DNA from 4 places in the Brenneria roseae subsp. americana genome. Region 4 is predicted to be linked to each of the others. Evidence: predicted binding sites of a transcription regulator. Region 4 holds the regulator's gene; each other region holds the start of a gene.

The links. The regulator PurR, encoded in region 4, represses purine synthesis genes. The targets are predictions, from matches to a motif close to CANGCAAACGTTTGCNTG.
Positions count from the first base shown of each region.
Region 1: guaB (IMP dehydrogenase) is a predicted target of PurR. The motif match lies at 4,976-4,993, and genes of this name have one in related genera.
Region 2: purL (phosphoribosylformylglycinamidine synthase) is a predicted target of PurR. The motif match lies at 6,424-6,441, and genes of this name have one in related genera.
Region 3: purE (5-(carboxyamino)imidazole ribonucleotide mutase) is a predicted target of PurR. The motif match lies at 3,338-3,355, and genes of this name have one in related genera.

Region 1 covers NZ_QDKJ01000011.1:28,832-36,994, reverse strand. Annotated here, with positions in the region: gene B4923_RS14395 (gamma-glutamylcyclotransferase family protein) at 1-269, shown strand, start outside; gene B4923_RS14390 (LLM class flavin-dependent oxidoreductase) at 345-1,373, opposite strand; gene guaA (glutamine-hydrolyzing GMP synthase) at 1,758-3,335, opposite strand; gene guaB (IMP dehydrogenase) at 3,448-4,914, opposite strand; gene xseA (exodeoxyribonuclease VII large subunit) at 5,086-6,477, shown strand; gene B4923_RS14370 (M4 family metallopeptidase) at 6,646-7,689, shown strand; gene B4923_RS14365 (protealysin inhibitor emfourin) at 7,686-8,030, shown strand; gene B4923_RS14360 (zinc ribbon domain-containing protein) at 8,025-8,163, opposite strand, start outside.
Region 2 covers NZ_QDKJ01000024.1:10,420-18,582, reverse strand. Annotated here, with positions in the region: gene qseG (two-component system QseEF-associated lipoprotein QseG) at 1-196, opposite strand, end outside; gene B4923_RS19890 (sensor histidine kinase) at 200-1,636, opposite strand; gene purL (phosphoribosylformylglycinamidine synthase) at 2,439-6,326, opposite strand; gene mltF (membrane-bound lytic murein transglycosylase MltF) at 6,731-8,163, shown strand, end outside.
Region 3 covers NZ_QDKJ01000011.1:132,346-140,508, reverse strand. Annotated here, with positions in the region: gene cysS (cysteine--tRNA ligase) at 1-979, opposite strand, end outside; gene B4923_RS14850 (DoxX family protein) at 1,279-1,701, opposite strand; gene ppiB (peptidylprolyl isomerase B) at 2,035-2,529, shown strand; gene lpxH (UDP-2,3-diacylglucosamine diphosphatase) at 2,542-3,264, shown strand; gene purE (5-(carboxyamino)imidazole ribonucleotide mutase) at 3,476-3,985, shown strand; gene purK (5-(carboxyamino)imidazole ribonucleotide synthase) at 3,982-5,055, shown strand; gene B4923_RS14825 (HAAAP family serine/threonine permease) at 5,597-6,880, shown strand; gene B4923_RS14820 (L-serine ammonia-lyase) at 6,958-8,163, shown strand, end outside.
Region 4 covers NZ_QDKJ01000003.1:17,757-25,919, forward strand. Annotated here, with positions in the region: gene slyA (transcriptional regulator SlyA) at 1-69, opposite strand, end outside; gene B4923_RS04005 (DUF1289 domain-containing protein) at 240-479, opposite strand; gene gloA (lactoylglutathione lyase) at 871-1,278, shown strand; gene rnt (ribonuclease T) at 1,429-2,100, shown strand; gene B4923_RS04020 (Grx4 family monothiol glutaredoxin) at 2,212-2,562, opposite strand; gene B4923_RS04025 (C40 family peptidase) at 3,016-3,879, shown strand; gene cydH (cytochrome bd-I oxidase subunit CydH) at 4,011-4,100, opposite strand; gene purR (HTH-type transcriptional repressor PurR) at 4,483-5,514, shown strand; gene cfa (cyclopropane fatty acyl phospholipid synthase) at 5,872-7,023, shown strand; gene B4923_RS04045 (riboflavin synthase subunit alpha) at 7,091-7,726, opposite strand; gene B4923_RS04050 (MATE family efflux transporter) at 8,049-8,163, shown strand, end outside.

The sequences.
Region 1 (8,163 bases), on a different contig from region 4:
TCGGTGGAGAATGGCTGCCGGGTTATGTGACCGGCACGTTTTATGAGCGTGGCTGGGGAGCGGCTGCGGATTTTCCGGGGATCGTCCTGGATAAGAATGGACCACTCGTCCACGGTTACGTGTTTTTATCCGATAAACTTGAGGCACACTGGCCAATGTTGGATGAATTTGAAGATGGCTATGATCGTGTTGAAGTTGAAGTGACCACGGCTGATGGTCGGCACCTTACTGCATGGATCTATCAGTTACAGCCGCAGACTAACCCGTAAGACAATCCTGCTCAGCGCATCCAGATTTAATGCCTCGCATGTCGTAAAACATGCGGGGCGTTTTTCATTGCAAACTTATTTGTCGCGCCAGCCCATTGCCGGAGCAACATGCTTCAGAATGGACTCGATAACGTGCACGTTGTAATCCACGCCCAGCTGATTCGGCACGGTCAGCAATAAAGTATCCGCTTCGGCAATCGCTTCATCCTGTTTCAGCTGTTCGATCAGCTTGTCCGGTTCTGCGGCATAGCCGCGCCCGAAAATCGCGCGGGTTTTCTCGTCAAGGAAACCGACCTTATCGCTGTCGTCACGGCTTGAACCGAAATACATCCGGTCACGATCGTCCATTAGGGCAAAAATGCTGCGGCTGACCGAGACACGTGGCGTACGTGTATGGCCTGCTTCCGCCCAGGCCTCGCGATACGCACGGATCTGTTTTGCCTGCTGAATGTGGAAAGGTTCGCCTGTTTCATCGTCTTTCAGCGTGGAACTTTGCAGGTTCATCCCCAGTTTCGCGGCCCACACCGCTGTCGCATTCGAACCAGCGCCCCACCAGATACGGTCGCGCAAACCTTCGGAATGAGGCTCAAGCCGCAACAGGCCTGGCGGGTTCGGGAACATCGGCTGTGGATTGGGTTGCGCAAAGCCTTCGCCACGTAACACATCCAACAGCACTTCGGTGTGACGGCGCGCCATATCAGACTCGTTTTCCCCTTCGGAAGGGACATAGCCAAAATAGCGCCAGCCATCAATCACCTGCTCCGGGGAGCCACGGCTGATACCAAGCTGTAAACGCCCGCCGGAGATCAAATCCGCCGCACCCGCATCCTCCACCATATACATCGGGTTTTCATAGCGCATGTCGATAACACCAGTGCCGATTTCAATACTCCGGGTTTTCGCTCCTATCGCTGCCAGCAGAGGAAACGGCGAGCTGAGCTGGCGGGCAAAGTGATGCACCCTGAAATAGGCTCCGTTCGCACCCAGTTCTTCGGCGGCGACAGCCAGATCGATGGATTGCAGCAGCGCGTCAGCGGCCGAACGGGTTCCGGACTGCGGCGACGGCGTCCAGTGACCAAATGACAAAAATCCAATCTTTTTCATGACGTGTTTATCCTGTTTTCAAGGAAATTATCAGCAGGCGGGACATCGTTCATGATGAAGCAAGCCTGTTCCAGCTTTGAGTTATCTCTACTTTACGCATTACCAGATGAGAATAAATATCGTTTGTTTAACATAATGCATCAAATAAATTGATTGAGTAGAGCGAGAAACAGACGTCAACGCTATCCGTAATCGGCGTATTTATTGCGGACATGGGGTCAGTCCACTCTATCGGCCTGTTCTGTTTTTACCGTAAACACTCACGGTAAAAATGACCGGAACAGGATGGGATTCGATAACCGTCAGAAAACAAAAATCGCCAGTAAACCCTATGATTTTACTGGCGATTTTAGACGTTAACGGAACTCAATGGATGCTAAAGACTCACTCCCACTCAATCGTCGCCGGCGGCTTGCCGGATACGTCATACACTACGCGGGAGATGCCGTCCACTTCGTTGATGATGCGGTTGGAGACGCGGCCAAGGAATTCATACGGCAGATGCGCCCAATGTGCGGTCATGAAGTCGATGGTTTCGACCGCGCGCAGGGCAACAACCCAATCGTACTTGCGGCCATCGCCCATCACGCCCACAGAACGCACCGGCAGGAAGACGGTAAATGCCTGGCTGACCTTGTTATACAGGTCGGCTTTGTGCAACTCTTCAATGAAGATCGCGTCGGCACGACGCAGCAGGTCGCAATACTCTTTCTTCACTTCGCCCAGCACACGCACGCCAAGGCCCGGCCCCGGGAACGGATGGCGGTAAAGCATGTTGTACGGCAAGCCCAGCTCCAGGCCGATCCTGCGGACTTCATCTTTGAACAACTCTTTCAGCGGTTCAACCAGACCCAGCTTCATCTCTTTCGGCAAACCACCGACGTTGTGGTGAGATTTAATGACGTGAGCCTTACCCGTTGCGGAGGCCGCAGATTCAATAACGTCAGGGTAAATGGTTCCCTGCGCCAGCCATTTCACTTCAGACTGTTTGCTGGCTTCTTCGTCGAAGACTTCAACAAAAACCCGGCCGATGATTTTACGTTTCGCTTCCGGCTCATCCACACCCGCCAGCGCACTCAGGAAACGCTCTTCCGCCGGAACGTGGACAATGTTCAAACCAAAGTGGTCGCCAAACATTTCCAGTACCTGATCGGCTTCGTTCAAACGCAGTAAACCGTTATCCACAAATACGCAGGTCAGCCGTTTGCCAATCGCACGGTGCAACAGCATTGCGGTTACGGATGAGTCCACACCGCCGGACAGGCCGAGAATAACCTGATCGTCACCCACCTGCTGACGGATGCGGGCAACCGCATCATCAATAATCTTGGCCGGCGTCCACAGAGCTTCACACTGGCAGATATCACGAACAAAACGCTCTAACATGCGCTGTCCCTGACGGGTATGGGTGACTTCCGGATGGAACTGTACGCCGTAAAAGCGTTTTTCTTCGTTAGCCATAATGGCGAACGGGCAGGTATCCGTACTGGCAACGGTCACAAATCCTTCAGGGATCGCCGTGACTTTATCGCCGTGACTCATCCACACATCCAGCAACGGCGAGCCTGTTGCGCTCAACGCATCCTGAATATCACGCACCAGCAAGCTGTCCGTTTTCACTTCCACCTGCGCATAGCCAAACTCGCGCTCGTTGGAGCCTTCAACGTGGCCGCCCAATTGCATCGCCATGGTCTGCATACCGTAGCAAACACCAAGAACCGGTACACCGGCCTGGAAAACGTACTCAGGCGCGCGCGGGCTACCAAACTCAGTGGTACTTTCCGGGCCGCCGGAAAGGATAATTCCGTTTGGATTGAATCCGCGGATCTGCGCTTCTGTGACATCCCATGCCCAAAGTTCACAATAAACGCCCAGTTCACGAACGCGTCGAGCTACCAGTTGCGTGTACTGCGAGCCGAAATCCAGAATGAGAATGCGATGTTGATGAATGTTTTCTGTCATTAGAGGCGTGTTCCAAAATACGAAAAAGCAAAAATGATTAAACCCGGCGAACAGTTTGAGCTGTTCAAAAAGAGTACCGGGTTTAACTAATTAAATCAGCCTGCAAATCACCTTATGAACCCATACGGTAGTTCGGTGACTCTTTGGTGATGGTGACATCGTGAACGTGGCTTTCCTGGATACCGGCGCCGCTGATGCGCACGAATTCGGCTTTAGTGCGCAGCTCGTCGATGGTTCCGCATCCGGTCAGCCCCATGCAGGAACGCAGGCCGCCCATTTGCTGGTGAACAATTTCTTTCAGGCGGCCTTTATAGGCTACGCGGCCTTCGATACCTTCCGGCACCAGCTTGTCCGCGGCGTTATCGCTTTGGAAATAACGGTCAGAAGAGCCTTTGGACATCGCGCCCAGTGACCCCATACCGCGGTAAGATTTGAAAGAGCGGCCCTGATACAGTTCGATTTCACCTGGAGATTCCTCCGTCCCCGCCAGCATGGAACCGACCATCACGCAGGCAGCGCCTGCTGCAATTGCCTTGGCGATATCGCCGGAGAAGCGAATACCGCCGTCGGCGATAACCGGTACCCCCATGCCTTCCAATGCTTCGACAGCATCAGAAATGGCCGTAATCTGCGGCACACCCACACCGGTCACGATACGGGTTGTACAAATGGAGCCAGGGCCAATACCGACTTTCACTGCGCTGACGCCGGCTTCCACCAGTGCTCTGGCGCCCGCACCGGTTGCTACGTTGCCGCCAATGATCTGTAGATCAGGGTACTTGTTACGCGTTTCACGGATGCGCTGTAACACGCCTTCGGAATGGCCGTGTGAGGAATCAATCAGCAGCACATCAACACCCGCTGCGACCAGCGCATCAATGCGCTCTTCGTTGCCGGCGCCCGCGCCAACCGCCGCACCGACGCGCAGACGACCGTGCTCATCTTTACAGGCGTTAGGTTTACGTTCCGCTTTCTGGAAATCTTTTACGGTAATCATGCCGAGCAGCCGGAAATGACTATCCACCACCAGCGCTTTTTCCACGCGTTTTTCATGCATTTTCTGCAAAACAACTTCGCGCGCTTCGCCTTCTTTCACCGTGACCAGACGTTCTTTCGGCGTCATAACCGCGCTGACGGGCAGTTCCAGATCGGTCACAAAGCGGACATCACGACCGGTAATAATGCCGACCAACTCATTACCTTCGGCAACAACAGGGTAACCTGCGAAACCATTACGTTCGGTCAATTCTTTTACCTGACGCAATGTGGTATTTGGCGTAACGGTTTGTGGGTCAACGACCACGCCGCTTTCATGCTTTTTCACGCGGCTGACTTCTTCAGCCTGACGTTCAATAGACATATTTTTATGAATAAAGCCCAGGCCCCCTTCCTGAGCCAGCGCAATCGCCAGACCAGATTCGGTTACCGTATCCATCGCAGCCGACAGCATAGGAATATTCAGACGAATGGTTTTCGTCAGTTGGGTGGTTAAATCAGCCGTGTTAGGCAGGACAGTGGAGTGTGCGGGAACAAGGAGGACGTCATCAAACGTCAGTGCTTCTTTAGCGATACGTAGCATGGGCAATATCTCACCAAGGTGGATGTAAGAATAGATAAAATATTGCCGTGGCATTATACAGAGCGTAATCGGTTGCCTCCAGCATTTTTTTACTAAAATACTTGATTACCTTTCACAGGCAGGTAGTATCAATCGATTAAGTCACTGTTTTGAAATTTGATCTGGCTCACAATGTCTCAATTTCCTACGTCTGCAATATTTACCGTTAGCCGCCTGAATCAGACGGTTAGACAGCTGTTGGAAATGGAAATGGGGCAGATATGGCTTTCCGGTGAAATTTCCAACTTCTCTCAGCCATCTTCCGGTCATTGGTATTTCACGCTGAAAGATGAGCGGGCTCAGGTGCGCTGCGCCATGTTCCGCACCACCAACCGTCGGGTTACCTTTCGTCCGCAAAACGGGCAGCAGGTCCTGATACGCGCCACCATTACCCTGTATGAACCCCGCGGTGATTACCAACTGCTGGCCGAAAGTATGCAACCTGCCGGAGATGGTCTGTTGCAGCAGCAGTTTGAACAGTTGAAGCAGCGCCTCGCGGCTGAAGGTTTGTTCGATCAGCAGTTCAAACAGGTTCTGCCCTCCCCGGCCCGACAGGTCGGCGTGATTACCTCCGCCAGCGGCGCTGCTCTGCATGATATTTTGCAGGTATTGCAACGCCGCGATCCATCGCTGCCCGTCGTGGTATATCCCACCGCCGTACAGGGTAGCGAAGCGCCATTGCAGATTGTTCGCGCCATTGAACTGGCTAACCTGCGTAATGAGTGTGATGTCCTGATCGTCGGTCGCGGAGGCGGATCGCTGGAAGATTTGTGGAGCTTCAACGATGAGCGTGTCGCACGGGCTATTTTTGCCAGCCGGATCCCCATCGTCAGTGCGGTTGGTCATGAAACTGATGTGACCATCGCCGATTTCGTCGGCGATCTGCGCGCGCCGACCCCTTCTGCCGCGGCAGAGCTGGTGAGCCGGAATCAACTGGAATTGCTTCGCCAGATACAATCCCAGCGTCAGCGTCTGGAAATGGCAATGGATTACTATCTTGCTCAACGCCATCGCGAATTCACTCGTTTGCATCATCGCTTGCAGCAACAGCATCCACAGTTACGACTGGCGCGCCAACAGGCCCAATTAGTCAAACTCCGCCAGCGTCTGGATGACGCCATGCAGCTACAGCTGCGACAAACGTTGCGCCGCCACGAACGCATGGAACAGCGGCTGTTTCAACAGCAGCCCTTGCCAAAAATTCATCGTGCTCAACAGCGTTTACAACAATTACGCTATCAGATGCAGAATGCCGTTGAACGTAATCTGAACAGACATCAGCAACGGCTGGGCGTCGCCTGTTCACGTCTGGAAGGCGTGAGTCCGCTGGCCACGCTGGCACGCGGTTATAACGTTACAACCGCGCCGGATGGTAAAGTGCTGAAAAACGTCAGGCAAGTCACCCCAGGCGAGACGTTGCAAACCCGGTTACAGGATGGTTGGGTAGAAAGTCAGGTTACGGCCCTCGTCCCACAAACCCCGGCCGCCGCGACTCCCGGGAAGAAACGACGTAAAACGTCATAATCGCCGTATAGGGATTTATCCTAAAACGGAGAACACCCCCCAATATTCCCCTCAACTTCTGAACTATACTGATTCTCAGCCCACCCATTCCGGCCGTGAGAGTAAGATGCGTGAGCCTTGCTGACTCGTCTGCGTTACCCGATGAGCGCTTTTTCAAGGAGATAAGGTATGAAGTCCAGACCGATTTATGGCGTGATCCCCCCTTATATTCTGCATCGTATTATTTCTAATGGCTCGGAAGAACAGCGCCATTGCGCCCAGCAAACCCTGATGCACGTTCAGTCATTAATGGTTAGCCATCATCCCCGGCCGGAGCCCCATACAAAGCAGCCCGCCGGACAGGTACAGCGCGAAATTTACGATGCCGAAAATCAGCAGCAGTTACCCGGCAAACGGGTGCGCGCAGAAGGACGGGCCAGTAATGGCGATATCGCCACCGATGAAGCTTATAACTACCTGGGCGTAACCTACGATTTCTTCTGGCAGATTTTCCAGCGCAACTCGCTTGATGCCGAGGGGTTAACGTTGGCGGGTACCGTGCATTACGGTCAGGATTATCAGAATGCGTTCTGGAATGGGCAGCAAATGGTGTTCGGCGACGGCGATGGCAAAATATTCAATCGTTTCACTATTGCTATTGATGTGGTCGCGCATGAATTGGCGCATGGTATTACCGAAAACGAAGCAGGATTGATTTATTTCCGTCAGTCCGGAGCATTGAACGAATCCATGTCCGATGTCTTTGGCGCAATGGTGAAGCAGTTTCATCTGGGGCAAACCGCCGAGCAGGCAGACTGGATTATCGGCGCTGGCCTGCTGGCCGAAGGCATTCACGGTATGGGGCTGCGCTCCATGTCGCATCCGGGTACGGCCTATGATGATCTGTTGCTGGGCGTCGATCCCCAGCCTTACCACATGAATGAATATGTCAACACGCGTGAAGACAACGGCGGCGTGCATCTGAATTCCGGCATTCCCAACCGCGCCTTCTATCTGGCCGCCATTGCGCTGGGCGGTCATTCATGGGAAAAAGCCGGCAGGATCTGGTATGACACATTGTGCGATGAATCGCTGCCGCAAAATGCGGATTTTGAAATTTTCGCCCGCTACACGATCCAACATGCGGCAAAACGATTCAACCAAACCGTTGCCGATATCATCCAGCAGTCATGGGAAACGGTCGGCGTTGAGGTAAAACAAGAATACTTATGAAAACATTGCCGGAGCTTAACGACGATGCGGTTATAGAATTAGCCCGCGAGGGAGGGATTGCCTGGATGCCAAAACTGGCGGGACTACGCCGTTTCGCACTCGCCAGTGTGCCGATCTCCGAACGAGAGCGAATTTGCAGTGCGATCCGTAATGCGCTTCCACAGGCACGTGAACCCGGTGAGCCTGACGGCCCCGGGCGCGGCGATCAGTTTTATTACCGGATTCACATCAGCTACAGCCACCCGCAGCGCAATCAGTATGCCGAAGTGATTCTGTTGATTCCGGAAGACCGCGCCCCGCCAGAACTGACGGAGCTATGGCGCAACGGCGTCCCGTCATAAAGATGCGGGATCGACAGGAAGATAGCTGAACAGCACGCGTTTTTTCGAAATAAGCCCGTGCTGCTGACACAGATAATCCACCGCGCCGCAGGCCTTTAATACCTGAAGCGAGTGCTTACATTCAGGGCAATTG
Region 2 (8,163 bases), on a different contig from region 4:
GTGCGATGCGATAATCGGTCACCTGCCCTTTCGGCGTTGGGCTCTCCGTACCGGGTGACGATATGCTGCTGTTCACATAGCTATTGCATGCCGCCAGTAATAAGGGAGATAACATCACCACGGCCTTTAGCGCTCGGCTCAAAGACACATCAGACGGAATGCGCTGCGAACAAGGACGGGTAAACCATACATTCATTATTTATTCATTCTCAGAGGTTAAGGGCAGTTCAATACGAAAACACACGTCAGCATAGTCAACCGATATCAGGCTTAATTCCCCCCGCATGCGGCGAATACAATCCCGGGCGATGCTCAAGCCCAGACCGCTGCCTTTGACCGCGCCTTTACGCTGATGGCTTCCCTGATAAAAAGGTTCAAAAATCATGCTGCGTTCGGCATCAGGAATGGGCGTACCGCTATTCGCAACATCAATCTGTACCCGATTGCCAATCTGACGACTATAGATCCAAATGTTACCGGATTCCCTGCCATAGTGCACCGCATTGGAATAGAGATTATCAATCACGCGCATCAAAAGCGTTGTTTCAGCCCAGCAATACTCAATATCCAGTTCGATATCGGTATGCAGCATTTTTGCCCGCGCCGGCAAGCTATGGGACGACACGACAATATCGACGACTTCCTCAATCTCTACCCGTTCCAGCTCAGTCGGCGCATCGGCAAGCTTGCGGTTATAGTCCAGCAGTTGATCGATCAATTGGAGCAGATGTCGGCTGCTGCTGTCCAGAATGGCAACCACTTCTTTTTGATCCGCGGTCAGCGGTCCCACAACCTCATCGGCCAACAACTCGGTCCCCTCACGCAAACTCGCCAGCGGCGTTTTTAGCTCATGGGAGATATGCCGTAAAAATTCATGTCGCTGGGATTCCAACCAGGAAAGACGTTCACTCAACCAGATGATGCGCTGTGCCAGCGAGCGGATTTCGCGGGGTCCTTTAAAAGTACTGGTATTTCCCAGCGAACGCCCTTCGCCCAGCCGATTGATCATACGCTCGACGCCATTGACCGGGCCGATAATCATCCGGGTAAACAGTACAACCAGCAGCACGCTCACCAGAAAAAGCAGCAGCGCCTGCCAGCCAAAGAACTGCCCACGCTCAGCAATCGCCTGTTGCAGTTGTTGTCCGCGGGAAAACACGACGTCGCGGGTCATCTGCACCATCTGTCCGTTCGCCTGGGAGAAATGCTCTAACAGCCCGGAGGCATCCCGATCGGGACCGCTATTATTACAGCGCAGATCCTCAAGCTGGGTTAAATACTGACGCAGCGTTTGATAATAGCGTTGATCCGGCAGGACTGGCGCATGGGCATCGAGCATTTGAGCGTATTGTTTACGTTGATTTTGGTACAGCGTTGCCAGCGTTTGATCGTCCAGAACACAGTACTGACGGTAGCTACGTTCCATCGCCAACGCCACGCTGGTCATCGCCTCGCTGCGCCGCGCGTCCGTTAATGTGGTTCGATTAATGTCCGCCGCCTGTTCGCTCAGCGTATCCAGGCTTTGATAAGCCTGATAAGCCAATACCAATAACGGTAACAGCACCAGCAAGAAAGCCATGATTACCAGCTGCCGCAGAGAACGCGGAAACAAACGCCATCGTTTCAAAGAAATCATCTCGTTACCTATCAACCTGCTCTTGATGCTAACCGAATCTGATAAAAACGTCAGGAACGTTTTTAAACGTTGCGCAGCAACGGCCCAACAGGTGGCGGGAAAAATAATCCACTATCATAAAATTCCCCTCTATGAGATGCGTAACGCGTTCCAGTTCTGGATAAAAGACGCAGTAAAGTATCACCGGGAATAATCAGTGTGTTCATTAACGGGGAAGGAGAGCGAAGCGATCTGACATTAGCATTACGCGGCCAGAAGAATCGCTTCCGCTGGCCGCGTAACTGAATAGGCGGTGCCTCACTCAACGTGTCGCCCGATGTTTGATAAAGTCCGCTCGCGCGTACTGTTATCGGTCTGGTGGACGATAGGCACCCTTTCTTTTGGCGTCATTCCGGGTGTTATGAGCGAAGATATCTGCCAATCAGCAGCGCAATCATAACCAGTTGAATGAGCAACATGTTATATTATGCAGATATCATGCCAATTTTCAATATTTCATATAATACGTTGATTTTTAATCATTTATTCTTCATGCTTTTGTTACAAATTGACGCAGGCAATAATATTCTCCGTAGAATAACGATTTATGTCGCCAAAAACAGACAGCTTTCCTGCAATTAATCCCGAGTCATATAAATCATAGCGTTAAGTGTCTCCCATTGGCGACAGCCAGAATTGCGTTTGTCGCAAAAACCCGACAACCTCCCCGGCGGGTGATTTTTATAGCGATTTAACCACCATCACTTCCATTAATGACGCATAGCAAAAAGGGGCCGAAGCCCCTTTTATGATCAACATATTATCAACCCAGCTGTCTGCGCGCATTACGGAACATACGCATCCACGGACTATCCTCGCCCCACTCTTCCGGATGCCAGGAATTGCTGACAGTACGGAATACACGTTCAGGATGCGGCATCATCACCGTTGCGCGGCCGCTGGCGCTGGTTATCGCGGTAATGCCGTTGGGTGAACCGTTCGGGTTAGCCGGATAATTTTCGGTTTGCTGTCCGTAGTTATTCACATAACGCAGCACAACCAGATTGTGTTGCTCCAGCGCACTCAGGTGAGCATCATCGCGAACCTCAACACGGCCTTCACCATGGGAAACCGCAATCGGCATCCGGGAACCAGCCATATCGTTCATGAACAGCGACGGGCTCTTCTCGACTTTAACCAGACTGAAGCGGGCTTCAAAACGGTCAGATTTGTTGCGAACAAACCGCGGCCACAGATCGGCGCCCGGGATCAGTTCACGCAGGTTTGACATCATCTGGCAGCCATTACACACGCCCAGCGCCAACGTTTGTGGACGTTGGAAGAACGCGGCAAACTCATCACGCACGCGTGAGTTGAACAAAATGGATTTCGCCCAGCCTTCACCCGCGCCCAGCACGTCGCCATACGAGAAGCCACCGCAGGCAACCAGCGCCTGAAAGGCCTGTAGATCACGACGCCCTGCCAGCAAATCGCTCATATGAACATCAATGGCATCAAAGCCCGCACGATGAAAAGCCGCCGCCATTTCCACATGAGAGTTGACGCCCTGTTCACGCAATACGGCGACTTTGGGACGAGCCTGCTTCGCAATATACGGCGCCGCAATATCTTCCTGTGGCGCAAAGGTCAGCACCACATTCAGACCCGGATCGCTATCATCCTGCTTGGCGATATGTTCCTGATCGGCACACTGTGGGTTGTCACGCAGGCGCTGCATCTGCCAGGTCGTTTCAGCCCACCAGTTGCGCATCGTGGTGCGATTCTCATGGTACACCACCTCTTCGCCGCGTTTAATCATGAAGCGAGAGCCTTCTTCCGCCTGCCCCAGATAGTGAACACACTCCGCCAGACCATGCAGGGCCAATACGCTTTCCACCTCAGCACGACGTGACGCAGGAATCTGGATCACGGCGCCCAGTTCTTCATTAAACAACGTGGCCAGTACATCTTCACCCTGCGCGGCGACATCGACATTCACACCACAATGTCCGGCGAACGCCATCTCGGCCAGCGTCACCAGCAAGCCACCGTCAGAACGGTCGTGGTACGCCAGCAGGGCTTTATCCGCTACCAACTGTTGAATAGCATTAAAGAACCCGGCCAGTTGAGTGGCGTTACGGACATCCGCGGTCTCGCGCCCCAGTTGGCGGTAAACCTGCGCCAGTGCCGTAGCCCCCAGCGCCTTGCGGCCTGCGCCCAAATCAATCAGCAGCAGCGCATTATCCTGTCCGGTACGCAGTTGCGGAGTCACCGTATTACGAACATCTTCCACGCGGGCAAACGCGGAGATCACCAGAGACATCGGAGATGTCATGGTGCGTTCTTCTTCGCCTTCCTGCCAGCGAGTTTTCATCGACATGGAATCCTTGCCGACCGGAATGGTCAGTCCCAGCGTTGGGCACAGCTCTTCGCCAATGGCTTTTACCGCATCATAAAGACCGGCATCTTCACCCGGGTGCCCTGCCGCCGCCATCCAGTTCGCGGACAATTTCACGCGGTTCAACGGACCAATATGAGTCGCAGCGATGTTGGTCAAGGCTTCGCCCACCGCCAGACGAGCAGAAGCGGCGAAGTTGCGCAGCGCAACGGGCGCTCGCTCGCCAATCGACATTGCTTCGCCGTAATAGCTGTCCAGACTTGCGGTCGTCACCGCGCAGTCCGCCACCGGCACCTGCCACGGCCCGACCATTTGGTCACGCGCGACCATACCGGTCACGGTGCGGTCGCCGATGGTGATCAGGAAGGTTTTTTCCGCCACAACCGGCAAATGCAGCACGCGTTCCACCGCTTCGGCCAGATAGATATCGTCACGCTTCAATGGCATGCCTTCTACCTGCTTACGCTCAACATCGCGCAACATTTTCGGCGTCTTGCCCAGCAACACATCCAGCGGCAGATCAATCGGCTGATTGTTGAAATGACGGTCATTCAGCGTCAGATGCAATTCCTCTGTCGCTTCACCGATCACCGCATATGGCGCGCGCTCGCGGCGACAGATTTCATCGAAACGAGCCAGTTGCTCTGGCGCAACGGCCAGCACATAACGCTCTTGTGATTCATTACACCAGACTTCCAGCGGGCTCATACCCGGTTCGTCATTCAGAATGTCACGCAGTTCAAAACGCCCGCCGCGGCCACCATCACTGACCAGTTCCGGCATAGCGTTGGATAAACCGCCCGCGCCCACATCGTGAATAAACAATATCGGGTTATCTTCGCCCAGTTGCCAGCAGCGATCGATCACTTCCTGACAGCGGCGTTCCATTTCCGGGTTATCACGCTGAACAGAGGCAAAATCCAGATCGGCATCCGATTGACCGGACGCCATTGATGACGCCGCGCCGCCGCCCAGACCGATATTCATGGACGGTCCGCCCAACACGATCAGTTTGGCGCCTACGCTGATTTCACCTTTTTTGACGTGATCGGCACGGATATTACCGATCCCCCCCGCCAGCATGATCGGCTTATGGTAGCCACGCAGCTCAGTACCGTTATGGCTGTCCACCCTTTCTTCATAAGTACGGAAATATCCGGTCAGCGCAGGACGCCCAAACTCATTATTAAATGCCGCTCCGCCCAGCGGGCCTTCGATCATGATATCCAGCGCGCTGACGATGCGGTCCGGTTTACCGAATCCTTCCTCTTCCCACGGCTGGATAAAACCGGGTATCCGCAGGTTGGAGACGGAGAATCCCACCAGCCCGGCCTTGGGCTTGGAGCCGCGACCGGTGGCGCCTTCATCACGAATCTCGCCGCCGGAGCCGGTGGCGGCGCCCGGCCACGGAGAGATGGCCGTCGGATGGTTATGCGTTTCGACCTTCATCAGGATATGCGCCTCTTCCTGATGGTAATCATATTTGCCGTGCGTATCGGTATAGAAGCGGCCTACGGCAGAACCTTCCATCACCGCGGCATTATCTTTATAAGCCGATAACACATGGTCCGGGGTATGCTCAAAGGTATTTTTGATCATTTTGAACAACGACTTCGGCTGTTCAACGCCATCAATCACCCAGTCAGCATTAAAAATTTTGTGGCGACAGTGCTCGGAGTTCGCCTGTGCGAACATATACAGTTCAATATCCGTCGGGTTACGCCCCAGCTTATTGAAGGCCGCCAGCAGATAATCAATCTCGTCTTCCGCCAATGCCAACCCCAGACGAACATTCGCCTCTTCCAGCGCCTGACGTCCCCGTAACAAGATTTCAATTCGTTTTAATGGCGCAGGCTGGTGATGGGAAAAAAGCTGCTCTGCCTGCCGCATGTCGTCAAACACGCTTTCCATCATACGGTCATGCAGCAAAGCCCCCAACTGCCGCCACTGTTCGTCATTCAAGGTTGGCGCATGAATATAGAACGCCAGACCACGTTCAAGACGCAGCACTTTGTTCAATCCACAGTTATGAGCAATATCGGTCGCTTTGGAAGACCAGGGAGAAATGGTGCCGGGACGCGGCGTCACCAACAGCAGACGGCCTTGCGGCTCGTGTTCAGCGAGAGAGGGGCCATACTTCAGCAAACGCGTGAGCTTGGCCTGTTCATCGTTGTTCAACGGCGCGCTGACATCGGCGAAATGTACGTATTCGGCATAGATATCGCTAACCGGCAAAAAGTGCTCTTTGCAACGGACCAGCAATTTATTAATACGAAAAGCCGACAAAGCAGGTGAACCACGCAGTATTTCCATAATCTAAAGTTCTCTCGTCTTCGATGCACTGACTGTAGTGCAGTCGTTGGGCGCTACAGGGGGGAAACGCGCGCCATTATAGAGAATCCTTCCCCGGGACGAAACCGTTTGCGTATCTATTATTGAACATCTCATGGCGCCGACGGTTAATCATTAGCCAAATCAATAAAAGTTGCACACTGGCGGTTTGTTGCGCAAAATGCCCCGACTCCAGGTTTTTATGTATAAAAAATCGCCGCTTGCGACGGCCCAAACGGGATGGGGATAGCCCGCCATAGAAAAACGCCGGGCACGATTTTCAACGTTGCGAAGCAACAGCCCGCTAAGGGTGAGCCCCAGAGAGGGGCGAATAAAAAACTGCCGTTACAGACAGACCGGCTCTTCAGCCGCCGAGAGACCACTATTTGAAGCCTTTAAAATTAAACTATTTCTTCATCGGGGTTATCACGTTACTGCTGGCACTGGCCTTATGGCCATCGATTCCCTGGCGCAGTAGTCAGGATTCGCAGATCAAACAGATCCTCGCACGTGGAGAATTACGCATCAGTACGGTTAACTCACCGCTGACTTACTATATCAGCAACGGAAATCCGGCAGGTCTGGATTATGAGCTGGCAAAACGTTTCGCCGATTATCTTGGCGTCAAGCTGGTGGTGTCGTCACGTAAAAATCTTGATGACCTGTTTGACGATCTCGATGACGACGACGCGGACCTGTTGGCTGCCGGACTGATATACAACCATGAGCGGTTGGGACGTTTCCGCGCCGGACCGAGTTATTACTCCGTTTCACAGCAGTTGGTGTACCGCCTGGCCACGCCGCGTCCCCAGAAAATGGACAAGCTCCAGGGTCGTCTGGCCGTGACGTCGGGTTCCGCCCATATCGCTACCTTGCGCGATCTGAAAGCCGGGAAATATCCCCAACTCAATTGGGAATCCGCCTCCGATCTGACCTCGCAGGACCTGCTGAAACAGATAGCGGATGGCAAATTGGACTACACTCTGGCGGATTCCGTCACCATTGGGTTGATGCAGCGTATCCACCCGCAGCTGGCTGTTGCTTTTGATCTGAGCGATGAAGAACCGGTGACCTGGTATATGCGTCGCTCCCATGACGACAGCCTTTCAGCGGCACTACTGGATTTTTTCAGCCAGATGGTTGAAGACGGTACGCTCGCACGTCTGGAAGAAAAATATCTCGGGCATGTTGGCGAATTCGATTACGTGGATACCACCACATTTCTGAACGCTATTGATGAAACATTGCCCGACCTTCGGCCGCTGTTTGAAAAATACGCGACCGATATCGACTGGAAATTGCTGGCGGCCATCTCCTATCAGGAATCTCACTGGAATCCGCTGGCAACATCACCGACCGGCGTTCGCGGCCTTATGATGCTGACAAGGAATACGGCCGAAAGTCTCGACGTGACCGATCGCCTCAACCCTGAACAAAGTATTCGTGGCGGGGCGCAATATATGTCCCATATGATGCAGAAAATGCCGGACACCATTCCAGAAGATGAAAAAATCTGGTTTGCGCTGGCGTCATACAACATGGGATACGCGCATTTGCTGGATGCCAGAAAGCTGACCGAAAAACAAAAGGGTAACCCAGACAGTTGGGTTGACGTAAAAATGCGTCTGCCGATGCTAAGCCAAAAGCGCTATTACACGCAAACCACCTACGGCTACGCTCGGGGGCATGAAGCGTACAACTATGTGGAGAACATTCGCCGCTATATGGTGAGCCTGGAAGGGTATCTGACAGAAAAAGAGAACAAAGAGAAGCAACAGCAGCTATCCGCGCAGGGTTATCCGGTCGTTCCGCCCAATAA
Region 3 (8,163 bases), on a different contig from region 4:
CGGTACCACGCAGCGCCGTATATAAACGTTCGAGCGCCGAACGCGCTTGTTTCAGATTTTCTTCGCTGTAATTCAACTGACTGCGGTAGTGGCCCGACATCAGGAAGTAACGCACCGTTTCCGGGTCGTAATAGGCCAGCACATCACGTACGGTGAAGAAGTTATTCAGCGACTTCGACATTTTTTCCCGATCAACCATCACCATGCCAGAGTGCATCCAGTAGTTCACATAAGGGCCGTCATGCGCACAACTGGACTGGGCAATTTCATTTTCATGGTGCGGGAACATCAAATCCGACCCTCCCCCGTGAATATCAAAATGTTCGCCCAGCTGTTTACAGTTCATGGCCGAACACTCGATATGCCAACCGGGACGCCCTTCTCCCCACGGTGAAGACCAATGCGGCTCGCCCGGCTTGGACATTTTCCACAGTACAAAATCCATCGGGTTATGTTTAACTTCAGTGATCTCTACGCGAGCGCCCGCCTGAAGCTGAGCCAGATCCTGGCGGGATAGCACACCATATCCTGGCGCAGTAGCCACTGAGAACATGACGTCGCCGTTCGAAGCGACATAGGCATGGCGACGTGCAATCAGCTTTTCAACCAGCTCGATAATCTCGGCAATATGATGAGTCGCACGCGGCTCCGTATCCGGACGCAAAATATTCAGCGCATCGAAATCAGCATGCATTTCCGCGATCATTCTGGTGGTCAGCTGCTCGCTGGTTTCACCATTCTCCGCCGCACGTTTAATAATTTTATCGTCAATATCAGTGATATTCCGCACATATTTCAGCGAATATCCCAAATAACGTAAATACCGAGCCACCACATCAAACGCCACAAAAGTACGCCCGTGACCGATATGACACAGGTCATATACGGTAATTCCACACACATACATCCCCACTTGACCGGCGTGGATAGGTTTGAATTCCTCTTTTTGGCGACTCAGCGTATTAAAAATCTTTAGCATCAGGGCATTCCATGGTGTTCGCAGGATAGGTGGATCATCGTTCGCTGTCAGCATGCGCATAACATCAATTTGCTAAGGGCTTCGCAACCCTAACGGCGTATTGAAACCTGAACCCCATTCTATTGCAAGACTGATACAACGGAATAAACAGATAATTGACAGGGAATAAAATCATCGACTTCCAACAACATGAGGTAAAGCGGAAACGATCGCGGCAGGATAACGTTTGAGAATGGCAACAAAAAGGCCCGGAAATCCGGACCTTTCATAACATGCTGTAACCCAGTCAGGACGCCATATTAGCGCCAGCGCGGATTCGACATGACTGAATATTTACCGCTGCCCAACAGGGCGATAGCCAGACCGGCAAAGAAGAAAACCGCTGCCGGTTCAACGCCCCATGCTCCCGTTTTCGTCAGCATGGCGAAAGCGGCCGGGTTTGACAATAAAGCGGCAACAACCATGGTGAAAGAGAAAATCAGTGCTGCAGGACGGGTCAGAATTCCCAGGATCATCAGCACGGGCATAGCAACTTCACCAATATAAACGCCATAGCCGACAAACGTCGGAATCCCCGCAGCAGTGAGCATGCCTTCAACGCTGCCAATACCGCCATGCACCTTATGCCATCCATGGAACAACATCAGAATACTGAAAGACAAACGCAGTAGCAGTTTTCCAAAATCGGGCTTATCTAATACTCGATTAATACTGTCCAGCATAATTCACCTATCTATTTAGCGTTATTCGGAAGGTAATACGAATCACTCTCAGATTAATCTGGGTCATTAATAAAGAATATGATGATTACTCCATACATTGATCTAGCGCAAGAAAAATATCATTCAAATAAATTATCAAAAAACCCAAAATTTGATCAATTTATTTGTATTAGTGATGTTTGCTGATATCTCCCTCGGTATGGGGACAACCGCTGCTTAAGATAACGGCTCTGCTGACTCGGCCCGTCAGTTATGTTATAAGAGCGCTCTTGATCGCTCACCGTGTATGGTGAACATCATTCTCATTATTATGGCTATCTAGGGTTCATTACTATGATCACGTTTCATACAAACCACGGCGATATCGTTATCAATACCTTCGCAGATAAAGCGCCGGTCACCGTAGAAAACTTCCTGAATTACTGCCGCAGCGGTTTTTACGACAATACTATTTTCCACCGCGTTATCAATGGTTTTATGATCCAGGGCGGCGGTTTTGCACCGGGTATGGAGCAAAAAAGCACCAGCGCGGCGATTAAGAATGAAGCCAATAATGGCTTGAAAAACACCCGCGGCACGCTGGCCATGGCGCGTACCAACGATCCGCATTCCGCTACGGCGCAGTTCTTTATTAACGTCGTCGACAATGACTTCCTGAACTTCCGCTCAGAACGTGCTGACGGTTGGGGCTACTGCGTATTTGCCGAAGTCACCGAAGGCATGGACGTGGTTGACAAAATCAAAGGCGTCGCGACCGGTCGCAGCGGTATGCATCAGGACGTACCGAAAGAAGACGTCGTGATCACCAGCGTAACCGTCAGCGAGTAATCCTGGCAGTCTATGGCGACTCTGTTTATTGCCGATCTGCATTTAAGTCTTCACGAACCGGCGATTACCGCCGGTTTTCTGCGTTTTTTACGCCATGAAGCCGTGAACGCGGATGCGCTTTATATTCTGGGCGATTTGTTTGATGCCTGGATCGGTGATGACGATCAGCAGCCGCTGCACGCGACGGTGGCATCTGCCCTGTATGAACTGCATCAGCACGGCGTTCCCTGCTATTTCGTACACGGCAATCGTGATTTTCTGATCGGCAAGCGCTTTGCCCGGCAAAGCGGGCTGACGCTCTTGCCAACGGAAACGGTACTCAATCTGTATGGCCGGCAGGTTCTCATTTTACATGGCGATACGCTGTGTACCGACGATCCCGCCTACCAGAGATTTCGCCGCCGGGTACACAATCCATTGATACAACGTCTCTTCCTGCTGTTGCCGTTGTGCCTGCGACTCAACATCGCTGAAAGAATGCGGGCAGCCAGCCGGCATGCCAATCAGCATAAATCACAGCAGATTATGGATGTGAACCCCGAAGCGGTCATCCGCCGTCTCCAGCATTATCAGGTCAACACCATGATCCACGGCCATACCCATCGTCCGGCCATTCATCAGCTTGTTGTCAACCACGCTGAAGCACAACGTGCTGTCCTGGGCGCCTGGCACCATGAAGGCTCCATGATTAAAGTGACCAGTCAGGACATTGAACTGATCACCTTCCCATTCTGACGCCTTGCTGGTGTTAATTCTTTTTCCTCATTGGGTTAGCCCACGATGGTAGCGGCAATCCGTCATTCAGGCCTACGCAACCGTTTTCCTCGCCATAAGGTCATGGTATGCTCTACGCCCTCAACGCCAGAGCACGGTCTATCTCTATCTGGCCGACGCAGTTCTCTTGCCCTGCGTCACGATCATGTAAAATCACAGGAGCTTTACAGGCATGTCATCCAACGTTGCCCCGGCTAAAATCGCCATCGTCATGGGTTCCAAAAGTGACTGGGCCACCATGCAGTTTGCCGCAGAGATTCTCACCACACTGAATATCCCTTTTCATGTTGAAGTTATCTCCGCCCACCGTACCCCCGATAAATTGTTCAGTTTCGCGGAGCAAGCCTCTCAGAACGGTTTTGATGTGATTATCGCCGGTGCCGGTGGCGCAGCGCACTTGCCGGGTATGCTGGCCGCTAAAACGCTGGTTCCCGTACTGGGCGTTCCGGTACAAAGCGCCGCCCTGAGCGGCGTTGACAGCCTGTATTCGATTGTCCAGATGCCGCGCGGCATACCCGTAGGCACGCTGGCGATCGGTAAAGCCGGCGCGGCCAATGCCGCCCTGTTGGCCGCACAAATCCTTGCCCTGCATGACAGCGCCATCGCCACGCGTCTGGCTGACTGGCGGCAGAGCCAGACCGATGAAGTGTTATCCAATCCTGACCCCCGGGGGGAAGTATGAAACCGGTTTGCGTGTTAGGTAACGGTCAGTTGGGCAGGATGCTGCGTCAGGCCGGTGAGCCGTTAGGCATCGTCGTTTATCCGGTCGGTCTGGATGCGGAACCGGAATCGGTTCCGTTTCAGAACAGTGTGATTACTGCCGAGATCGAACGTTGGCCGGAAACCGCCCTCACGAATGAACTGGCGGCACACACCGCATTCGTTAACCGCGACATTTTCCCACGTCTGGCCGATCGCCTCACGCAAAAGCAGTTGCTGGATTCTCTGCATCTGGCTACCGCCCCCTGGCAGTTACTTGCCAGCGAAGAAGAATGGCCGCAGGTTTTTGCCCGGCTGGGCGAATTGGCTATCGTCAAACGCCGCGTAGGTGGTTACGACGGTCGGGGCCAATGGCGTTTACGCGAGGGTGAACGAACGACGTTGCCTGCCGACTGCTACGGCGAATGTATTGTTGAACAAGGCATTAATTTCTCCGGTGAGGTGTCGCTGGTCGGCGCCCGCAACGCGCATGGCAAATGCGTGTTCTACCCGCTGACGCATAACCTGCATCAGGACGGTATTCTGCGCACCAGCGTCGTTCTGCCGCAGCCGATACCTCAACTCCAGCAGCAGGCCGAACAGATGTTATCGGCCATTATGAACGAACTGGATTACGTGGGCGTCATGGCGATGGAGTGTTTCATCGTAGGCGATCGCCTGCTAATCAATGAGCTCGCGCCACGTGTACACAATAGTGGACACTGGACACAAAACGGCGCCTCCATCAGCCAGTTTGAGCTGCACCTGCGCGCCATTCTGGATCTGCCAATGCCGGTACCGGCTGTCGATACTGCGTCGGTGATGGTCAACCTGATCGGCACCGATGTGAATATCGACTGGCTTTCGTTGCCACTGGTGCATTTACACTGGTATGAAAAAGAGGTGCGGCCAGGGCGCAAAGTCGGACACCTGAACTTACAGGCCCAGGATAGCGCTCAACTTCAGCAGACATTGCAATCACTGGCAGCAATGCTGACGGATGAATATCAAAGCGGTTTGCGTTGGGCACAGGAAAAATTGTCTATTGAATAAACCGATCTGCGCTCCAGTACACTGCGTTATCGTTGTCTGGAGCGTGTTTCGTATTGGCGATAGCCTTCCATAGGCATTCATTTGCCATGACAGGTTTGCCCTTTTCGCCGCCGATCATGAACAAAATGAAAGCAACAGACGGAAAGATAAAAGAAAAAAAATGATTTTTAAGCGTGACATCTCAATATTTGGGTTTATTATTTAAACGGTACGATTTTTTAACAAGCCTCCTATTTCTGGTTATTTTTTATCACTCAGCCCTTAAATAAAGCATCAATAAAGAGCCATTAAAAATAATTAAAATAAAGTATCATCATTGATATTTTAATTCCCGATAAAATTTATTAAAATAATTCCATTCAATTCATTTATGTGATCGCCACAATATTATTCCCCGACCGCCACGATATAGAATGCAACCCACAAAAACAGTATTGACTCATCGACATAATTATATGTCATGTACAACTTTTCATCCCTGTAACGGCAACTTGCCGATACTGTAATTTTTATTATCTGTGTTCACTAAGGAGACACTACCATGAGCACAATTCAAGATAGCAGCCAGGTATTAGAGCAGGCTTCGGGCTGGCGTAAAAGCGATACAGTCTGGATGCTGGGCCTCTACGGCACGGCCATTGGCGCTGGCGTGCTATTTTTGCCGATAAATGCGGGTATTGGTGGGCTGATCCCATTAATTATTATGGCAATTATTGCTTTCCCAATGACCTATTATTCTCACCGCGCTTTATGCCGTTTTGTATTATCTGGTAAAAAAGGTGGTGAAGATATTACAGAAGTGGTTGAAGAACATTTCGGCGTCGGCGCTGGAAAATTAATCACACTGCTGTATTTTTTCGCCATCTATCCGATTCTTCTGGTTTACAGCGTTGCGATTACCAATACGGTAGATAGCTTTATTACTCACCAATTACATTTGCCTTCTCCACCAAGAGCAGTGCTTTCATTAATATTGATTCTCGGTTTAATGTTCATCGTTCGCTTTGGCGAAGCCATGATCGTTAAGGCAATGAGTATTCTTGTTTATCCGTTTGTTGCTGTATTAATGATGCTGGCGTTGTATTTAATTCCTCACTGGAATACCTCTGTTTTTGAAAATATTTCTCTGGGCAATAATGTCACCGGCAATGGTTTGCTGGCGACGCTGTGGCTGGCTATTCCCGTGATGGTTTTCTCCTTTAACCACTCACCGATCATTTCCTCTTTCGCCGTCGCCAAACGTAAAGAATACGGTGACGATGCTGAGAAAAAATGCTCACGCATTCTGTCATACAGCCACATCATGATGGTGCTGACCGTTATGTTCTTTGTCTTCAGCTGCGTACTGAGCCTGTCGCCTACCGAGCTGATGGAAGCGAAAACACAGAACATTTCCATTCTGTCTTACCTGGCTAACCACTTTAATAACCCGGTTATGGGTTACCTGGCCCCGATCATCGCCACTATCGCGATTTCCAAGTCTTTCCTGGGACACTACCTGGGCGCCGGCGAAGGCTTTAACGGCATGGTCGTCAAGTCTCTGCGCAGCAAAGGTAAAACCATCTCCAGCACCAAACTGAACCGCATCACGGCGCTGTTCATGCTGATCACCACCTGGATAGTTGCCACCCTGAACCCAAGCATTCTGGGGATGATCGAAACCCTGGGTGGCCCGATTATCGCTTGTCTGCTGTTCCTGATGCCGATGTATGCCATTCAGAAAGTCCCTGCGATGAAGCAATACAGCGGCCAGATCAGCAACGTCTTTGTCACCATCATGGGTCTGATTGCAATCAGCGCGATCGTTTACAGCCTGTTTGGCTAATTCAATTCCGCCCTGATTCACTCATCTCAACGCCGGTACGTTATGCAACTACCGGCGTTTTTTAAAGGAAGTCGCTAATGGTCAGCGTATTTGATATTTTCAAAATTGGTATCGGTCCATCCAGTTCACATACCGTAGGTCCGATGAAAGCTGGCAAAATGTTTACGGATGATCTGGTCAGCAAGTCACTCATTTCATCGGTAACGCGCATCGTTGTAGATGTTTATGGCTCACTGTCCCTGACGGGCAAAGGCCACCATACCGATATCGCTATTATTATGGGTCTGGCGGGTAATCTGCCGGACAGCGTCGACATCGACGGTATTTCCGCCTTCATACAACGGGTCAAGGAAACGAACCGCCTGCCAATGCTCGACGGCCAGTATGAAGTCAGCTTCCCGCTGGAAACCTCCATGTGTTTTCAATCGGAAAACCTGCCGCTGCATGAAAACGGCATGACAATCCGCGCCTATCGCCATCAGGAGTTGGTCTATAGTAAAACCTATTATTCCATAGGCGGCGGGTTTGTCGTCGATCAGGAGAATTTTGGTAAAACCAGTCTGACCGAAGAAAATGTGCCCTATCCGTTCTTCTCCGCGCAAAAGTTACTGAAGCACTGTCACGATCACTGCCTCTCCTTATCCGCTATCGTAATGAAAAACGAAATCGCCATGCACGGTCGGGAAACGATTGAACAGTATTTTGCCGAAGTCTGGAAAATCATGCAGGACGGCATTCACCGCGGCATGAATACAGAAGGTGTTTTGCCGGGCCCCTTACGCGTTCCCCGCCGTGCTTCGGCGTTGCACCGCCTGCTGTTCATCAACGATCGTTTTTCCAACGATCCGATGGATGCCATGGACTGGGTTAATATGTTTGCCATGGCGGTTGCGGAGGAAAATGCGTCAGGCGGTCGCGTTGTCACCGCGCCAACCAACGGCGCCTGCGGCATCATCCCGGCGGTTCTGTCTTACTATAATCATTATATTCAGCCTGTTACGCCAGAATCCTATCTGCGCTACTTTATGGCGTCCGGCGCGATTGGGATACTTTATAAAATGAATGCTTCCATTTCCGGCGCAGAAGTAGGCTGTCAGGGCGAAGTTGGCGTGGCGTGCTCCATGGCGGCGGCTGGGCTGGCCGAATTACTCGGCGCCAATCCTGAACAGGTATGCATCGCGGCAGAAATTGGTATGGAACACAATCTGGGATTAACCTGCGATCCCGTAGCGGGTCAGGTTCAGGTTCCGTGCATCGAACGAAACGCCATTGCTTCGGTAAAA
Region 4 (8,163 bases):
TCGATGATCGACCAGCGCCCGCCAAACGCGCACCAGACGAGCTAAATCAGATCCTAATGGCAATTCCATCACATCTCCTTATAATTAGCGTGCTAAGTTATATCCCTGGATTGCAATCAATTCTGATTTATAAAAATGGAAAACAGCATTTATCGTTGTAGTAAAAGGAATACTACCAAACAAAAGCTTTTTAAAAATGATCTCGAACTTATTTTATTAAGTGAACGTTAGCTGGCAATTTAAAATAAAGATTGCTGCTGCGGTTCTACTGGTAATACAACTTTCTCTGTACGTTGCAGACGTTTCATTCTCTGCCGGCAAAGACGCAACACGTCCTGTTTTTGCACATCACTCATTTGGCCCCAGCTAAACCGTTCGTTGCGGCTACGAAAGCAACCGCGACAATACCCGCGCTCATCAGACTGACAAACGCCACGACAAGGATTGGGGACGACAAAAAGTTCAAGTTGCTCTGGCACCGAACCTCCTTCTACAACTCTATTTATTGAAGCCTTGTTCTCTCCCTCTGGCAAGTCCCCACTATCGGTAACCATAAAAATAATTAGGTAAGCATTGTTATTTCTGACGATTTTTCTTCACGGCGATAGCGCCTGAACGCCCTTTCCCATCGTTTGTTCTCCCCTTTTTAACGCGTTCGGCTACTCAATAACGGCATAAAACCCGTTGTATGGCCGGTTGAATATCCCACGCCTGGTCTGCGCCATGAAGTCTGAAATGGCCCGGTATCAACTGCCGATACCTTTCCTGCCAATGATTTGGACTCAGCATACCGGCAACGCTATACTTCCTTTCTGTCGACTTTCCTATCCGCCATGTTGCGGTTAACTACAGTAGCCAATCGAGGAAATTATGCGCTTACTTCATACCATGCTGCGTGTTGGCGATTTACAACGCTCTATCGATTTTTACACCAAGGTTCTGGGTATGCGCCTGCTGCGCACCAGTGAAAATACCGAATACAAATATACGCTGGCTTTTGTCGGTTATACCGAAGAAAGCGAAGGGGCGGTCATTGAATTAACCTACAATTGGGGCGTTGATAGCTACGATCTGGGGAGTGCCTTTGGTCACGTTGCACTCGGCGTCGATGATGTCGCCGCAACGTGCGAGCGCATTCGTCAGGCTGGCGGCAATGTCACCCGTGAAGCAGGTCCGGTAAAAGGCGGCACCACGATTATTGCCTTTGTTGAAGATCCGGATGGCTACAAAATCGAACTGATTGAAAATTCCCACTCCGGTCAGGGCATTGGTCGCTAACCCACGAAGATAACCGCAGGTGTCCGACTGACACCTGCCTTCCTTGCCGCATATTACCCGCCGTTGCCGCGTCAAATAAGCAGGGTATACTGCATCTCTCGCCAAAATTTGCCATAATGCGCGCTGCATTTTGCTAAAGATAAGAGACTAATGGCTGATAAAAATGACCTGAACGCCCTGAACGGTCGTTTCCGTGGGTTTTATCCGGTAGTGATTGATGTTGAAACTGCCGGATTTAATGCTAAAACCGATGCATTACTGGAAATCGCTGCGGTAACATTAAAAATGGACACGGATGGTTGGTTACAGCCGGATGAAACGTTGCATTTCCATGTAGAACCTTTTGAAGGCGCTATTCTGGAACCCGCCGCGCTGGCTTTTAATGGCATCGATCCCTCCAACCCCTTACGCGGTGCGGTCAGCGAATATGAAGCTTTGCATGAAATTTTCAAAATGGTCCGTAAAGGGATAAAAGATCAAGGCTGTAACCGGGCGATTATCGTCGCACACAATGCAACATTCGATCATAGTTTTATGATGGCCGCGGCCGAGCGCTGTAGCCTGAAGCGCAACCCTTTCCACCCTTTCGCCACCTTTGATACCGCGGCACTGAGCGGATTGGTGCTGGGACAGACGGTCCTGGCGAAAGCCTGTCTTACCGCCGGTATCGCGTTTGACTCAAGCCAGGCCCATTCAGCGCTCTATGATACCAATCAGACCGCACTGCTGTTTTGCGAGTTGGTGAATCGCTGGAAACGTCTGGGAGGATGGCCTGTTGCTCTGAATGAGGACTCGTCAGAAACCGAGTCTGAGGCAAGTTAAGCAAAAAACGCAGGCGCATTTTTCAACGTCGCTGGCGACGCCCCGAAGGGTGGCGAGCAGGACGCCCGCCATAAAAAGTAACGGGTGCGTGATGCACCCGTGGTAGTTTAATTATGCCTGATCTTCCGGTTGGGACTTGTGTTTTTCAGCGGTTTCTTTAATCAGCTGCTGTAACTCGCCGCGCTGATACATTTCAATCACGATGTCGCAACCGCCGACCAGTTCACCATCAACCCACAGTTGCGGAAAAGTCGGCCAGTTGGCGTAGTTGGGCAACTCAGCGCGAATATCCGGATTCTGTAAAATATCGACATAGGCAAAACGTTCGCCACAAGCTGACAACGCCTGTACTGCCTGAGCGGAGAAGCCGCAGCTCGGCAACTTAGGTGAACCTTTCATATACAGTAGAATCGGGTTTTCAGCGATCTGACGCTGAATTTTTTCAATTGTTGTCGTCGTCATTCTCTTGCTTCCTTAAACCTTATAGGATGGCTAACATCATATGCATTAACCACGAGCTTCTGTCAGATGTGCCATTACAGCGCTATCTACTCAATTATATTGTACCGAGGGCCATAGCCACAAAAAAACGCCATTTTTTGTAGGGTTTTATTTTCGCCGCACGACTCAGCAGATTTCAGGCTTCAGTCTGAATCGCCAAATACCAGATCCGCCCTGGTCAGAATTGAGGCAACCGACACGGCTGTCATTGATTGCGAGGCTCGCAGAGATACATCGCGCTGATGAAATCTGAAGCAGAAAACGATGATAAATCCACCGAAAAAACAATTGTTAACGTTTTTTCACTATTCTGTATGAATAAAGCAGTCATTCCCACTTTTTTATCCTGCCGTTTTCGGGAATACTGTGCGGGTTGATTGAGCGATTTAAGGATTATATTCGGTCATTTTTATCATGCGCTTATTTATTACGCTTTTTATATTGTTCTTCAGTAATCTATTCCTGAACCTGGCTCAGGCTACTCCCAATGCCCCCGATTCAGCGCCGCGTAAAACCAGCATGACGCGTGTCATTGAAGGCGACCACAAGAAAAGCAAGCCGACGAAAAGCGACAAAAAAGCACCAACGCCAATAAAAAGCAAAAAGCCGGATGCCGCCAATACCGGAAACGCTACCCCCCAGACAACAACGAGCACGGCAAAGCATTTATCGGAAAAATCCTCGTCAAAAACCCAAAATGCCACGCCGGCGCCGGTCAAAAAAGAGCGCAAAAAGTCAAACACCGACAGTAAGGTGAAACTGGCTTCCACCCATTCCAAACGTAAATCAGGTCTGAAAGACAAAGCGGAAACGGGTAAAAAAGAGAAGCTGGATAAAGGACTGGCCTTGAGCGCCACCCATAAAAAACGTTACCAGCATGCCAAATTAACCGCGATGAATAAGTTGATGAGTCAGGTAGGAAAACCGTATCACTGGGGAGGCACCTCTCCTTTTACCGGTTTTGACTGTAGTGGACTGGTCTATTACGCCTATAAAGACGTAGTTAAAATTCAGATTCCCCGCACCGCTAACGAAATGTACCACTTGCGGGATGCCGCCCCTATCAAGAAAAACGAACTGGAAAGCGGCGATTTGGTTTTCTTCCGTATCAATAATCGCGGTGCTGCGGATCACGTTGGAGTTTATCTGGGGAATGGCAAATTCATTCAGTCGCCACGTACAGGATCGGATATACGCATCAGTAAGCTAAGTGAAGATTATTGGCAGGATCACTACGTCGGCGCGCGCAGAGTTGTTACGCCACAAACGATTCGCTAGTTTTACGCCTTTTTAACTCGCCCCCGGAGCAAATACCGTACCCCGGACTGTCACCCGTTCAGACACGGTTTAAGTGCAATAACCGGTCTGAACGGATGGATTGACTAAACAAACGGGAGGCCGGGCGCCAATCAGTTCAGTACCGCGACAAAACTGAATACGATAATCATCGCCAGCGCGCCAGCCGTTGTCAGTAATGACATCTTCAGGTCTGTATCCATAAGTCTCTCCTTTTGTATGGCACCAAATTATGAGAATAAATGCGCGACCATCATTTGGGATTCAAAACCGGACGGTGGTTTAAAACTACAAATTATATGGTTGTTTTGATTCTTCCATAATTTAAATGAAAAATCTCGTACCAATGCCGCACTAATAGTATAAATTACCGCTTCCACTTTCGTGGCAAATCGGACAAAATCCGCTGTTTATGATAGCGCTGCGTCCTGGTCGAAAAACGTCAACCTTGTCCCCTCAGGTATAACATTCGGCATTCTCCTTCTGACATCCTGTTTTTTCGCCAGGGAGAAGAACTTTACGCGCAGGCAAACGATTAACAATATACTTACGACTGTAACAGGTAAGTCCAGGAGTCATTTTTAGATGGCAACGATCAAAGATGTGGCAAAACGTGCTGGCGTTTCGACCACAACCGTATCGCACGTGATTAATAAAACACGTTTCGTCGCCGAAGAGACCAAAGCTGCCGTGAGGGCGGCGATTAAAGAGTTACATTATTCACCCAGCGCCGTCGCCCGCAGTCTAAAAGTCAACCACACCAAATCCATCGGGCTGTTGGCAACATCAAGTGAAGCACCCTACTTTGCCGAGATTATCGAAGCCGTTGAAAACAGCTGCTACGCGAAAGGCTACACGCTGATCTTATGTAACTCGCACAACAACATCGACAAACAGCGAGCCTACCTTTCCATGCTGGCTCAAAAACGCGTGGACGGCTTACTGGTCATGTGTGCGGAGTATCCGCCAGACTTACTCGCCATGTTGAAAGACTACCGCAGCATTCCGATGGTGGTCATGGACTGGGGACAGGCGCACAGCGATTTTACCGATACCATTATCGATAACGCCTTTGAAGGCGGCTATATGGCAGGCCGGTATCTGATCGAACGCGGTCACCGGGATATTGGTGCGATTCCCGGCATTCAGGAACGTAACACCGGGAGCGGCCGCTACCTGGGCTTTTTGAAAGCCTTGAACGAAGCGGACATCAAAGTACGCGATGAGTGGATCGTACAAGGCGATTTCGAGCCGGAATCCGGCTATAAGGCCATGCACCAGATTCTGTCACAGAAACACCGACCAACCGCCGTTTTCTGCGGCGGCGATATCATGGCGATGGGCGCGATTTGTGCGGCCGATGAGTTGGGACTGCGTGTTCCACAGGATATTTCAGTCATTGGCTACGATAACGTCCGCCATGCCCGCTTTTTCACTCCGGCGCTCACCACCATTCATCAGCCCAAAGAACGTCTGGGACAATCCGCGTTCGCTATGTTGCTGGACCGTATCACCAGCAAACGCGAAGATGCGCAGGTTATCGAAGTCTACCCGACGCTGATTGAACGCCGTTCCGTGGCGGATGGTCCTTTCCGCGATTATCGCCGCTATTCCTGATAACAGACGACTTTCTTATGCCACGCGGCTATCGCGTGCTCTCTGATACTGCTTCAGCCAATTTATACTTGTCCCCCGGCTGAAGCAGTCATAAACTAAATGCGGTTATTACATAAACTGAATTTTTTGTTTTTCTTCACTATCCTTAAATTTTGCGTACCAGCGGACGGCACGGATTGACCTTAAGGATGAGTGCCCCTACGTATTTTTTGCGTACCGGCTTTTGCTTTTCTTCTGCATTTTCCTCTGACCATTCAGAGACTAGACGATGGGAAAATTCCACCGATATCGACTACGGGTAAAAATTGTCTATGTTTTCCTTGCTGCGCATGATTAACAGCAAGGTAGGGAGAAGTTATGAGTTCATCGTATATAGAGGAACTGGATAGCCATAACCTGTCCTGGTTCCATATTGTGCATGAAATGCTGAGTATGGCCGATATCAAAATTAATGGTTCCCGTCCGTTTGATATCGCCGTGAAAAACCCGGATTTCTTTAAACGCGTATTGCGTGAAGGCTCATTAGGACTGGGTGAAAGTTATATGGATGGCTGGTGGGAGTGTGAACGGCTGGATATGTTTTTCCACCGCGTTTTGCACGCCAGACTGGATGAGAAGCTGCCGCGCCATCTGAAAGATATCCTGCGCATTGCCGTATCCCGCCTGATGAACCTGCAATCGAAAAGGCGGGCGTGGATTGTCGGCAAAGAACATTATGATTTGGGAAACGACCTGTTTTCACTGATGCTCGATCCCTACATGCAGTATTCCTGCGCTTACTGGAAAAAAGCCGAAACGCTGGAGCAGGCGCAGGAAGACAAACTGGAGATGATCTGTGAGAAGCTACAGCTCAGACCGGGAATGACACTGCTGGATATCGGCTGCGGCTGGGGCGGGTTAGCGGAGTTTGCCGCACGCCGTTATGGCGTATCCGTATGCGGCGTGACGATTTCTCGCGAACAGCAGAAACTGGCGCAGCAGCGCTGCCAGGATCTGGACGTCACCATTCTGTTGCAGGATTATCGCGACCTTGCCGGTGAGTTCGATCGGGTAGTTTCCGTCGGTATGTTTGAGCATGTCGGTCCGCGTAACTACGACGCCTATTTCCGCGTCATCAGCCAGAATCTTAAACCTGACGGTCTGTTTCTGTTACACACTATCGGCGCGAATCAAACCGACTCACAGCTCGATCCCTGGACGGATAAATATATTTTCCCCAATGGCTGTCTGCCTTCTGTGCGTCATATTGCCCAGGCCAGCGAACCTTACATGGTGATGGAAGACTGGCACAACTTCGGCGCGGATTATGACCGTACATTAATGGCCTGGCATGAGCGTTTTCAGCAAAGCTGGCCTCAGCTTTCCGAACGCTATTCCGCCCGCTTCCGTCGTATGTTCGGTTACTATCTGAATGCCTGCGCCGGCGCCTTCCGTGCGCGGAATATCCAACTCTGGCAGGTGCTTTTCAGTCCGAGCGGCATTGAAGGCGGGTTACGCGTTCCGCGCTAGTCAAAATCTGCTGAAAGCAAGCCGCCGGGAAACGATTCCCGAACGGCTTGCTCCGCGAAGCGACTTGTTATTCTTCACTAACGGGTTCGTTCTTCTGCTGGCTGGCTAATACGCGTTCTACGGTATCCACCACAGCCTGAGTTTGCGGATCAATTTCAATGTTCACGCGATGTCCCAGACGCTTCTGCCCCAGCGTGGTACGGTTGAGCGTTTCCGGAATCAAATGCACGCAGAAACGGCTGCGGGTGACTTCACCAATCGTCAGGCTGATTCCATCGATACCGATAAAACCTTTGTGCAGCACATATTTCATCAACGCTTCGTCGGCCAGGCGGAACCAAATCTGGTGGTTATTTTCCGATACCAGAATTTTCACCACTTCCGCTGTGCAGATAATATGGCCAGACATGACATGACCGCCGATTTCATCTCCCACTTTGGCTGCCCGTTCAACGTTGACGCGGTCACCTTCCTTCACTTCGCCGAGGTTGGTCAATCGCAATGTTTCTTTCATTAAATCGAAACTGGCGCAATCCCCCTTTACCGCTGTCACCGTCAGGCAGCAACCGTTGTGCGCCACGGAGGCTCCCGGCACCAGCCCCGGCAGCAGTTCAGGAGGGAGTTTGATCACGTGCGTACGAAAATTTGATTTTTCATCAATGGACACCACCGGCGCGGTGCCTTGAACAATACCGGTAAACATACGGCTTGCCTCTTAAAAAATGATGTAAATAAAATACCGAACAGTAGCGGGAAAGAAACACCAGCACACCTGTAGTTTAAAATATGGAACGTATCAATGCCTGTCGAGCAGTGTGCATGATATTCAGATGAAAACCAAACCTCATCCCCAATAATTAGTGGACATATTGAGGATCATTATGCATTTGTGAATTTACCTCTTTCCACTCTGGTTTACTTTTGACAAGTCGTTACAATAACGCCCTTGTCCTGTCAGCGACATGATTATGTTCATCCACGTTTAATTATCCCGCTATCTGTTAGTCGATTCGAGGAAGGTGTCCGTGCAGAAGTATCTGTCAGAGGCGCGCAATTTATTGGCGCTCGCGATTCCTGTCATTATTGCGCAAGTGTCTCAGACATCCATGGGTGTGGTTGATACCATTATGGCGGGTTCCT